2 regions of the Bradyrhizobium sp. USDA 4541 genome follow, and region 1 is predicted to be linked to the other one. Evidence: riboswitches for the same ligand, from Rfam matches in the RefSeq annotation. Region 1 holds a riboswitch; the other holds the start of a gene.

Region 1 (4,209 bases):
ACTGCGCGCAGGATCTGTGGATCGATATTCGCCGGGCCTCACAACGGCTCGTCATCATTGCCGTAGCGGTCGAGCTTCGGCGTGGCGATGTCGCCGTCCTCATAGTACTCGTCGTCCTGCAACGCTGCGGGTGGCGGAGGCTTCTTCGACTTGTCGTCGGTCTTGTCCTTGATCTTCGTGCCGCCCTTGGTCTGCTTCCCGGCCTTGGCCATGCGTTTCCCCTGCGCGGGTCAAATCAGCTGCCGGAACTCTACCCCAGTTTCGGTGCGTTTGTAATGTTCGGAGACGGTGCGCGGGGCAGACCCGCCCCACCGGTTCACGCTCTAAAACGTCGCGCCGGCCTTTACCATGTAGGTGCGGCCGGGCAGCGGATAGGCCGAGAAGCGGCCTTCGGTGAACGTGCTCGCGATGGCGTAGTCGTAATAGAGCGCGTTGAACAGGTTGTTCACGCTCAGTGACCAGAAGAAGCGGTCAACTTGCCCGCTCAGCTTGATATCGGCGGTGGCGTTGCCGGGAATCCGGCTCTGGGTGTTGGCCTGATCGTTGTCCATGATGCGCGAGCTCCAGGCCCGCACCGTGGCGTCGAGCACCAGATAGTTCTGCCAGATATTCCAGGTGACGCCGAGATTGCCGGTGTAGCGCGACACCAGCGGCACGTCGTTGCCGGTCCAGATGCCTTCGCGGAACACCGCGCGGGTGATCGCCATGCCGCCGCGCAGGGTCACCGTATCGCTGAACTTGAGCGAGGCACTGGTTTCCGAGCCATAGCGGCGGGTGGGGTCGAGGTTGGTGTTGAAGAACAGCACCGGGTTGAAATGGATCTCGTTCTCGAGATCCATCAGATAGACGCTGGTCTGGACCTGAAACAGGTTGGTCTTGACCCGGAAGCCGCCCTCGACATCCTGCGAGGTCTGGGTCTTGAGCTGGAAATTCTGCGGGATCGGGGCGAAGGTCAGCGGATCGAACGACGGTCCGGATGCGACGCGCTCGTCGACATCGGGCGTGCGGAACGCGCGCGCCGCGCGGCCGAACACCGAGAAGGTGTCGGTCAGGCGATGCTCGGCGCCGACATGCAGGGCGTATTGCGTCTCGTTGCTGTCGAGCGGTGCCGCCTGCGTGTCGAACGCGAATGGCGCATTCGGGTCGTAGCGATCGCGCGCCGAGATGCTGGTATTCTGGACGCGCGCGCCGTAGGAGATGTCGGTCGTTGGCAACAGGCCCAGCGTATGTTGCCAATAGCCGGCCACGCTCTGCTGCTCGATATTGTAGATGTGGAACGGGTCGACGCCCTGATAGGCGCCGCGCGCCTCGCGGAAGCTCGAATCGTAATAGTCGATGCCGGTCAGGATCGTCGACGGCACGCCCAGCATCACATTCTTGACGCTGAGCCGCGGCGTCAGCGACCAGGTCTGCAGCGCGGCATCATTGTAGGTCGAAGCGAAGCTGATGGTCGGCATCGTGCCGAAGAAGCCGCTCTGCGTCTCGCGCTGCCGCCAGCCGCCGTCGACGATGAGGTCGACGCCGTTCATCAGCGTCTTGGTGAAGCCGGCGGTGACGCTGGCGGTCTGCTGGTTGGCATAGTCGAAGGGCGTCGCGGCGCCGCGGCGATCGGTGAGCAGCTCGTTCACGCCGATCGACGGATCGACCAGCCGTCCGCCGGGTAGGCCGAGCTTCTGGTCGCTGCCGGTGACGGTCAGGAAGGCGGTGAGATCAGGCGTCGTGTAGTTGATGTTGCCGACGGCGTTGCGCTGGTCGAGCGCATTGTTGACGCGGTAGCCGTCGGACTTGATGCCATTGCCGTAGAACGAGGTGGACCACGGTCCGGAATTGAGCGCTGCGGAGACCGCGGCCATGCGGGTGTTGAACGAGCCAGCTCCGGCCTCGGCCCGCATCGTCGTCGGCGGGCCGCCGACGCCGGTCTTGGTGATGATGTTGACGACGCCGCCCACCGCATTGTCGCCGTAAAGCACCGCGCCGCTGTTGCCGCGCGTGATCTCGATGCGCTCGATCGAATCGAGCGGAATCGTGGTGAGGTCGAAGCCGGCCTTGTCGACGTCGTTGAGGCGGCGGCCGTTGAGCAGGAACAGCGTATTGTCGGTCGCGAATGCGCCGAAGCCGCGCAGGTCGACCGACGTCTTGGCGCCGTTCGGTCCGCCATAGGGCGTTTGCAGCTGCACGCCCGGCACCTGCGCGAGGATCTCGGGTAACGACTGCACCGGCGAATGCGCGATGTCGTCGGCGGTGATCACGGCCGAGGAGGTGCCGACAATGCCGGCGAACTGGCGGCCGCCGGTGCCGCCCGTTCCGGTGGCCACACCGGTCCCTATCGTGCCCGATCCGGCTCCGCTGCCTGTATTGTTGCCTTGCGAGGTGCCCGGCGCCGGGCGTCGCGGCGCCGGCGCTTCGTCAGCGGCCGGCCTGGCGCGCGTGACGTTCTGGTCGCCCGGCTTGGTGACTTCGATCGCCGGCAGCTGATCGGGAGCGGGTGCCTCCTGCGCCCGCGCTGCGGAGACAAGGAATGCCGGCGCGAGCATCGTCGCCGGCGCGATCATCGTCGACGCGAGCAGAAGCGCGCGGCGCCGCCGATGGAAAGGGAAGGAGAACATAAGCAAGGCCTCGGCAACGTCAGTGGCACGTCACCGCGAACCAGTCTCACCATCGTGCTCACAGCATCAGGTGAAGCTCATGCCTGTACTCCCCGACCGGCAGCATCGCGTGTGACCACGGCTGACGGCAGGTCTCCTGGCTCGCGGGTCGTTACCCTTCGTCGCCTTCCCAGGACCGAGATTCCCAGTGGCCTGTGACGAAGGATTCACCGCATACAGTTGCGGGGGCAGCCGCGGCGTTGGGGAAGTTTCCCCGTACCGCATTCCCTTTTCATCTCATGAAAGAACCGTCATGTTCATCTAGGGTTCGGCCGGGTAGCAAAGTCAATCCGGCGGAAGTCGGGCGGCGGCCGCGCGGCCACGGTTTTTGTCGAGTGTCGCTTGTCTGCCACGGCGATCGCTGTAAGAGCATGGATCCGATGAGCGTGCAGGATTTTGCCTTGGCGGCCGAGGTCGCGGCGCGGCGCCGGTGGGGCGCCACGGCGGCGCTGCTCGCGCTCGTGGTCCTGTTGTGCGTGCTCTCGCTCGGCATCGGGCCGGTGCGGCTGTCGCCGCTCGCGGTGGTCGAGGCGCTGTTCGGCGGCAGCAGCGATGTGGCGCAGGTGATCGTGCGCGAGATCCGCCTGCCGCGCACCATCCTGGCATTTGCGATCGGCGGCATTCTCGGGCTGTCCGGTGCGGCGCTGCAAGGGCTGCTGCGCAATCCGCTGGCCTCGCCGTCGCTATTCGGCGCGCCGCAATCGGCGGCGTTCGGCGCGGTGCTGGTGATCGCGCTGGGCCTCGCCGATGTGCGCTCCTACGCGCTGCCGGTGGTGGCGATCATCGCCGCGTTCGGCTCGGTGTTCGCGCTGCTTGCGATCGCCGGCCGCAATGCCGGGCTGTTGATCCTGATCCTCGCTGGGCTCGCGATCTCGAGCTTTGCGGGAGCCGCGACCGCACTGGTGATGAATCTCTCGAGCAATCCGTTTGTGGTGCTGGAGATCGCGTTCTGGCTGCTCGGCTCGCTGGAGGACCGCAGCTTCCAGCACGTGGCGCTGGCGCTGCCCTTCATCGTCGCGGGCGCCGCCATCCTGCTCAGCCAGGCGAGCGCCTTCCGCGCGCTGACGCTTGGCGAGGAGGCGGCGCAGAGCCTCGGCGTCGACGTCGGGCGGTTGCGGCTCTTCGTGATCACGGGCGTGGCGCTCGGCGTCGGCGGCGCGGTCGCAGTCACCGGCACGATCGGTTTCATCGGCCTCGTCGCGCCGCATCTGATGCGTCCCGTGATCGGTCACGATCCGGCGCGGCTCTTGGTGCCGAGCGCGCTCACCGGCTCGGCGCTGCTGCTCGCCGCCGACATCGCGGTGCGCATCATTCCTTCAACCTCGGACATCAAGGTCGGCGTGCTGACCTCGATCATCGGCGTGCCGTTCTTCCTCTATCTGATCATGCGCGAGCGCCGCGCGCTCGGCGGAGGCGTGGCATGACGCTGCTCTCCGCCGCGGCGCTCAATGCCTCGCTCGGCAGCCGCAAGGTGCTGCACGATGTCTCGCTGTCGCTGCCGTCGGGCCATCTGGTCGCGCTGGTCGGCCCGAACGGCGCCGGCAAGACCACGCTGCTGCGTGCA
Region 2 (4,209 bases), 520 kb from region 1:
AGCCTTGTCGAACAGGTTGTAGACGCGGAACGCGACCGTGGTGCGGTTATCCGGCTTCCACCTGACGCCGCCATTGACCACATTGTAGCCCGGACGCAGCTGAGTGTTGGCAAGATCGGAGTACATCGCACCGACGATCTGCACGCCGCCATAGACCGACCAGTTGGGCGCGAAATCCCAGGTCAGCCAGACATTCGAGACCTGCTGCGGCACGTTGACCGGGACATTGCCGTTGAAGCTGACGATCTTGCCGCCGACCACCTGGCTGTTGTTGTCGTATCTGGCGCGCAACAGCGCAAGATTGGCGTCGACGCGCCAGCCGTCGTTCAGCGCGAGCCCGATCGATCCTTCGACCCCGCGGGATGATTGCTGGCCGATCTGCAATGCCACGCCGCCGGTAGGGTTGCCGGGATCGGGAATCGTGAGCCCGGTCTTGACGATCTCGTAGGCAGCCAGCGTCCACTCGCCGCGGCCGCCCCAGAACGACTGCTTGACCCCGATCTCGGTCTGCTTGCCGGTCGCAAGCTGGAATGTCTTCTGCGTGGTCGACAGTGAGATCAGATTGCTGACCGGATCGACGCCGACCGCGTACTGGCCATAGAACGCGAGGTTCTTGATCGGCTCGTAAACGAGGCCCGCGCGCCAGCTGGTGCCCGATAGCGTCGTCTCAAAACTGTTTGCCGGCGTCTTGTAGTCGGTGCGGTCCACTTCGGGGCGATCATACCTGACCCCGGTCACCAGCGACAACTGATCGTTCAGCGAGAGCCGATCCTCGGCGAACAGCGCGTATTGATTGACGATCGCGTTGAAGCCCCGCGTGGTCGCCGTCGTCGTGGCGAAGAACGATCCGGGATCGAACACATAAGGATTGACCGACGACGCGCCGCCATAGGGCGAGTTGTTGGTATGGGTGAAGTCGATCCGGTTGACGTCGAACCCGGCGACGACCTGGTTCGCAAGGCCGAACACGTGGCCGCTGAAGGTCGTATCCATCCGGTTGCCGAGCTGCTTCTGGTCGTGGAAGATCTCGATATAGCTCGTGCGATCGATCAGCTGGGTCTTCGGATTCCAGGTGTAGTTCTCGATGTCGCGCCAGTGCCGCTCGCTGGTCAGGTAATACAGCGTGTTGTTGACCTTGATGCCGTCGGCGACGTCCCACTCGGTCTTGAACCGGGTCCAGCTGTCCTGATAGCGGATCGCGCTGTCCGCTGCATTGTAGTTCTTGAAGCGCAGCGCGTCCTGGATCGAGCCGTTGATCAGCGGCGTGCCGAAATAGCGCGACGGGCTGCGGTCGCCGTAGTCTTCCGACAGCGTGAAGGCGAGATTGTCCGACGCCTGCACCCGCACGGCAGCGGAGACCATCGCGTTCGAGGTCTTGTCGCGATCGACCCAGCCGTCCGACATGTTGCCTGTGGCATTGACGCGGTACGACACATTGGGATTGATCGGACCGGTGCTGTCCACCGAGAGCCGCCGCGTCATGTTGCTGTCGAGCGAAACCTCGGCCTCGTTAGTGGGCGTATTGAGCGGTTTCTTCGGGATCACATTGATGACGCCGCCGATCGCGCCTTCGCCGTACAGCACCGAGGCCGGACCGCGCAGCACTTCGATGCGTTGCGTCGACCAGGTGTCGTAGGGGAACGTTAGCGTGCCGGAACCGATATAGAAGCGCGTGCCGTCATACAGCGTCATCACCGAGTTGCTGCCGGCAAAGCCGCGGGTGCTGAACGACAGGCCGCCGTTGCCGGGTGCCGGCGTTGCGACGAACCCGGCCGCATCCTGGGTGACGGCATCGAGCACATTATGCTGGCCGCGTTCGGCGATGGTCTGCGCCGTGATGATCTCGACGCTTGCCGGCGTCTGCAGCGGCGTCAGGTTGAGACGACTGCCGGTGCCGCCCTGCGTGGTGGCATTGAGCGTCGGCGATGCCGATCCCGGTACGCCCGACGCCGCGACGCGCGGGGCGTTGCCGGCTGTTGCAGGCCTCGGCCGTGGCCGCGCCGCAGCGGTCATGTCACGGCTGCGCGCCGCAGGCTTCGGCTTTGCCGCAGCGGAAGGCGCGACCTCAATCGGATCGAGTCTGGTTGGTGGCGGCGTTTGTGCCGAGCCTTCGACCGGCAACAACAATGATGACAGGGAGCAGAGAAGACCGAGGCGCCATTTGCGCGCAACGGGAGAGGACGGAGACATGAAAAGGACTCGCGGTAACGTGGCACGTCACCGCGAACGTGGACTGGCGCATTGCCAAAAAAGGCAGTGCTCCGATCCCACCAGGACGCCCCCGCCCGATGTGCTCGCGTGTGACCACGACTGACGGCAGGTCTCCTGGCTCACGGGTCATCGCCTGTCGACGCCTTCCCGGGCCTGATGGCCCAGTGGCAAATTGACGAAAGGCTCGCCGTTTACAGTTGCGGGGACAGCTGCGGCATTGGGGTTACCCTCGCACCGCATTCCCTTTTGATCCCCGAAGGGAACCGTCGGCAAAAACGATAGGTGCTGGCTGCAGAGCTGTCAATTCGATGCGATTGTCGCAGACCTGCTTTGCGGGTGATGCTGCGGCGATGACACAGCGACGTCGAGGGCTGACGCCGAAAAGCAACCCGTCATCCTGAGAGCCTGACTGAAAAATGGGTGAGTGATCTCAGTGGGGTGTGATTCCATCGGATTTGCAAAGATTCGAGGGAGAGCACGATGCCCTGGACCAAGATCACTCGGGAGCAATATCGGCGGGACGATCTGCGTTATGCAAGCGATATGACCGATGCGGAGTGGGCGGTGATCAGACGCCTGTTGCCGCGAGCGAACCGGCGCGGCCGGCCGCGTAAGACGGAGCTGCGTCGTGTGATCGAAGCGATCCTCTATATCGTTTCGACCGGCTGCCAGTGGCGGGCGTTGCCGCAGGAGTTCCCGCCCTATTCGACGGTGCAGGGCTATTTTTATAGATGGCGGGATACAGGCCGGTGGCAGAGGATTGTCAGCGTGCTTGTCCGCCGGGCGCGAAAAAAGCTTGGACGGACACCGAAGCCGACGGCAGCCGTGATCGACAGTCAAAGTGCGCCAACCACGCAAGCTGGCGGACCGCGCGGCTACGATGCAGGCAAGCGCATCTACGGCCGCAAGCGGCACATCGTGACGGATACCAATGGCCTCCTCCTCGGGGTTCATGTTCATCCGGCCAACGTTCAGGACTGCCATGGCGCCGTACCGCTGCTGAAGAACGTGCGGATGAACTTCCCCCGGCTGCGCCACGTCTTTGCCGACCGGATCTACCGCGGAAATCAACTCCTCGACGCGCTCTCAGACTGCGGTCCATGGACTGTCGAGATCGTCGAGCGGCCCCAAGGCGTCAAAGGCTTCCAGCTTCTGCCGAGGCGGTGGGTGGTTGAACGCACATTCGCTTGGTTCGGCAGATGCCGCCGCCTCGCCAAGGACTTCGAGGCGACGGTGGCAACCGAAGCTGCCTGGCTGCTGATTGCACACATCAGGCTCCTGACCCGCAGACTCGCGGCTGCAGCTAAGGTTGGGTGATTTATGAGTCAGACTCTGAGGAGCGCGGCACGCGCGTCTCGAAGGATGCACGGCCCGGCTGGTGGCCGATTCATCCTTCGAGACGCTGCTTCCCTCGCACCTCAGTATGACGGGAAACGTAGGTTCGCGTCACTGAGCCTCGACGCATCCCTGCATCACCTCATCAATCTCCGCGCGCGACAGCGCACCCATCTCGGCGATGAACACGATGCGCGTGCGCGGCACGCCGGGCGACGGCACGCCGCCCGCAGCCAAGGTCGCGCGGCCGCCGGCGAGTTGAAACACGGTCAGCCGCCCGGGCTGCTCCACCGTCTCGAACAATCCCTTCGCCCGCGCCAGCTTCGGCGCCAGTCTGCCGATCGCCTGCTGCAAGCGCGGCAGCACGACGGGCCACTCCGAGGTCCAGCTCAGCGTCTCGAAGCGATCGGACGCCGGCCGTCGCGGCGCGGTCTCGCGCGGAGCCGGCACATGATCGAGGTCCGCCGGGAACAGCAGCGCGGCCGGCACCTCGCCATGCAAGGCATCCACCACCACGGCCGCCGGACGCACCGCGCGCACGGCGTCGCGGATCGCGGCGCACGCAGCGGCGTCAGTCAGATCGACCTTGCTCAGCGCCACCACATCCGCCGCCCGGAGCTGCGAGCGCAGCAGCGCATCGTTCAGCATCGCCGCAGGCTGCGT

What was found. Region 1 has a riboswitch for cobalamin ahead of J2R80_RS08855 (TonB-dependent receptor). Riboswitches for the same ligand answer to the same signal wherever they lie in the genome.
Region 2: it holds a riboswitch for cobalamin, as region 1 does, so the genes downstream of both, J2R80_RS11335 (TonB-dependent receptor) here and J2R80_RS08855 (TonB-dependent receptor) in region 1, are expected to answer to the same signal.

The regions. Positions count from the first base shown of each region.
Region 1 is NZ_JALJZF010000001.1:1,914,900-1,919,108, forward strand. It holds gene J2R80_RS08850 (hypothetical protein) at 39-212, opposite strand; gene J2R80_RS08855 (TonB-dependent receptor) at 324-2,606, opposite strand; cobalamin riboswitch at 2,715-2,913, opposite strand; gene J2R80_RS08860 (iron ABC transporter permease) at 3,026-4,069, shown strand; gene J2R80_RS08865 (ABC transporter ATP-binding protein) at 4,066-4,209, shown strand, end outside.
Region 2 is NZ_JALJZF010000001.1:2,431,263-2,435,471, reverse strand. It holds gene J2R80_RS11335 (TonB-dependent receptor) at 1-2,190, opposite strand, end outside; cobalamin riboswitch at 2,298-2,494, opposite strand; gene J2R80_RS11330 (IS5 family transposase) at 2,692-3,528, shown strand; gene J2R80_RS11325 (GTP-binding protein) at 3,658-4,209, opposite strand, start outside.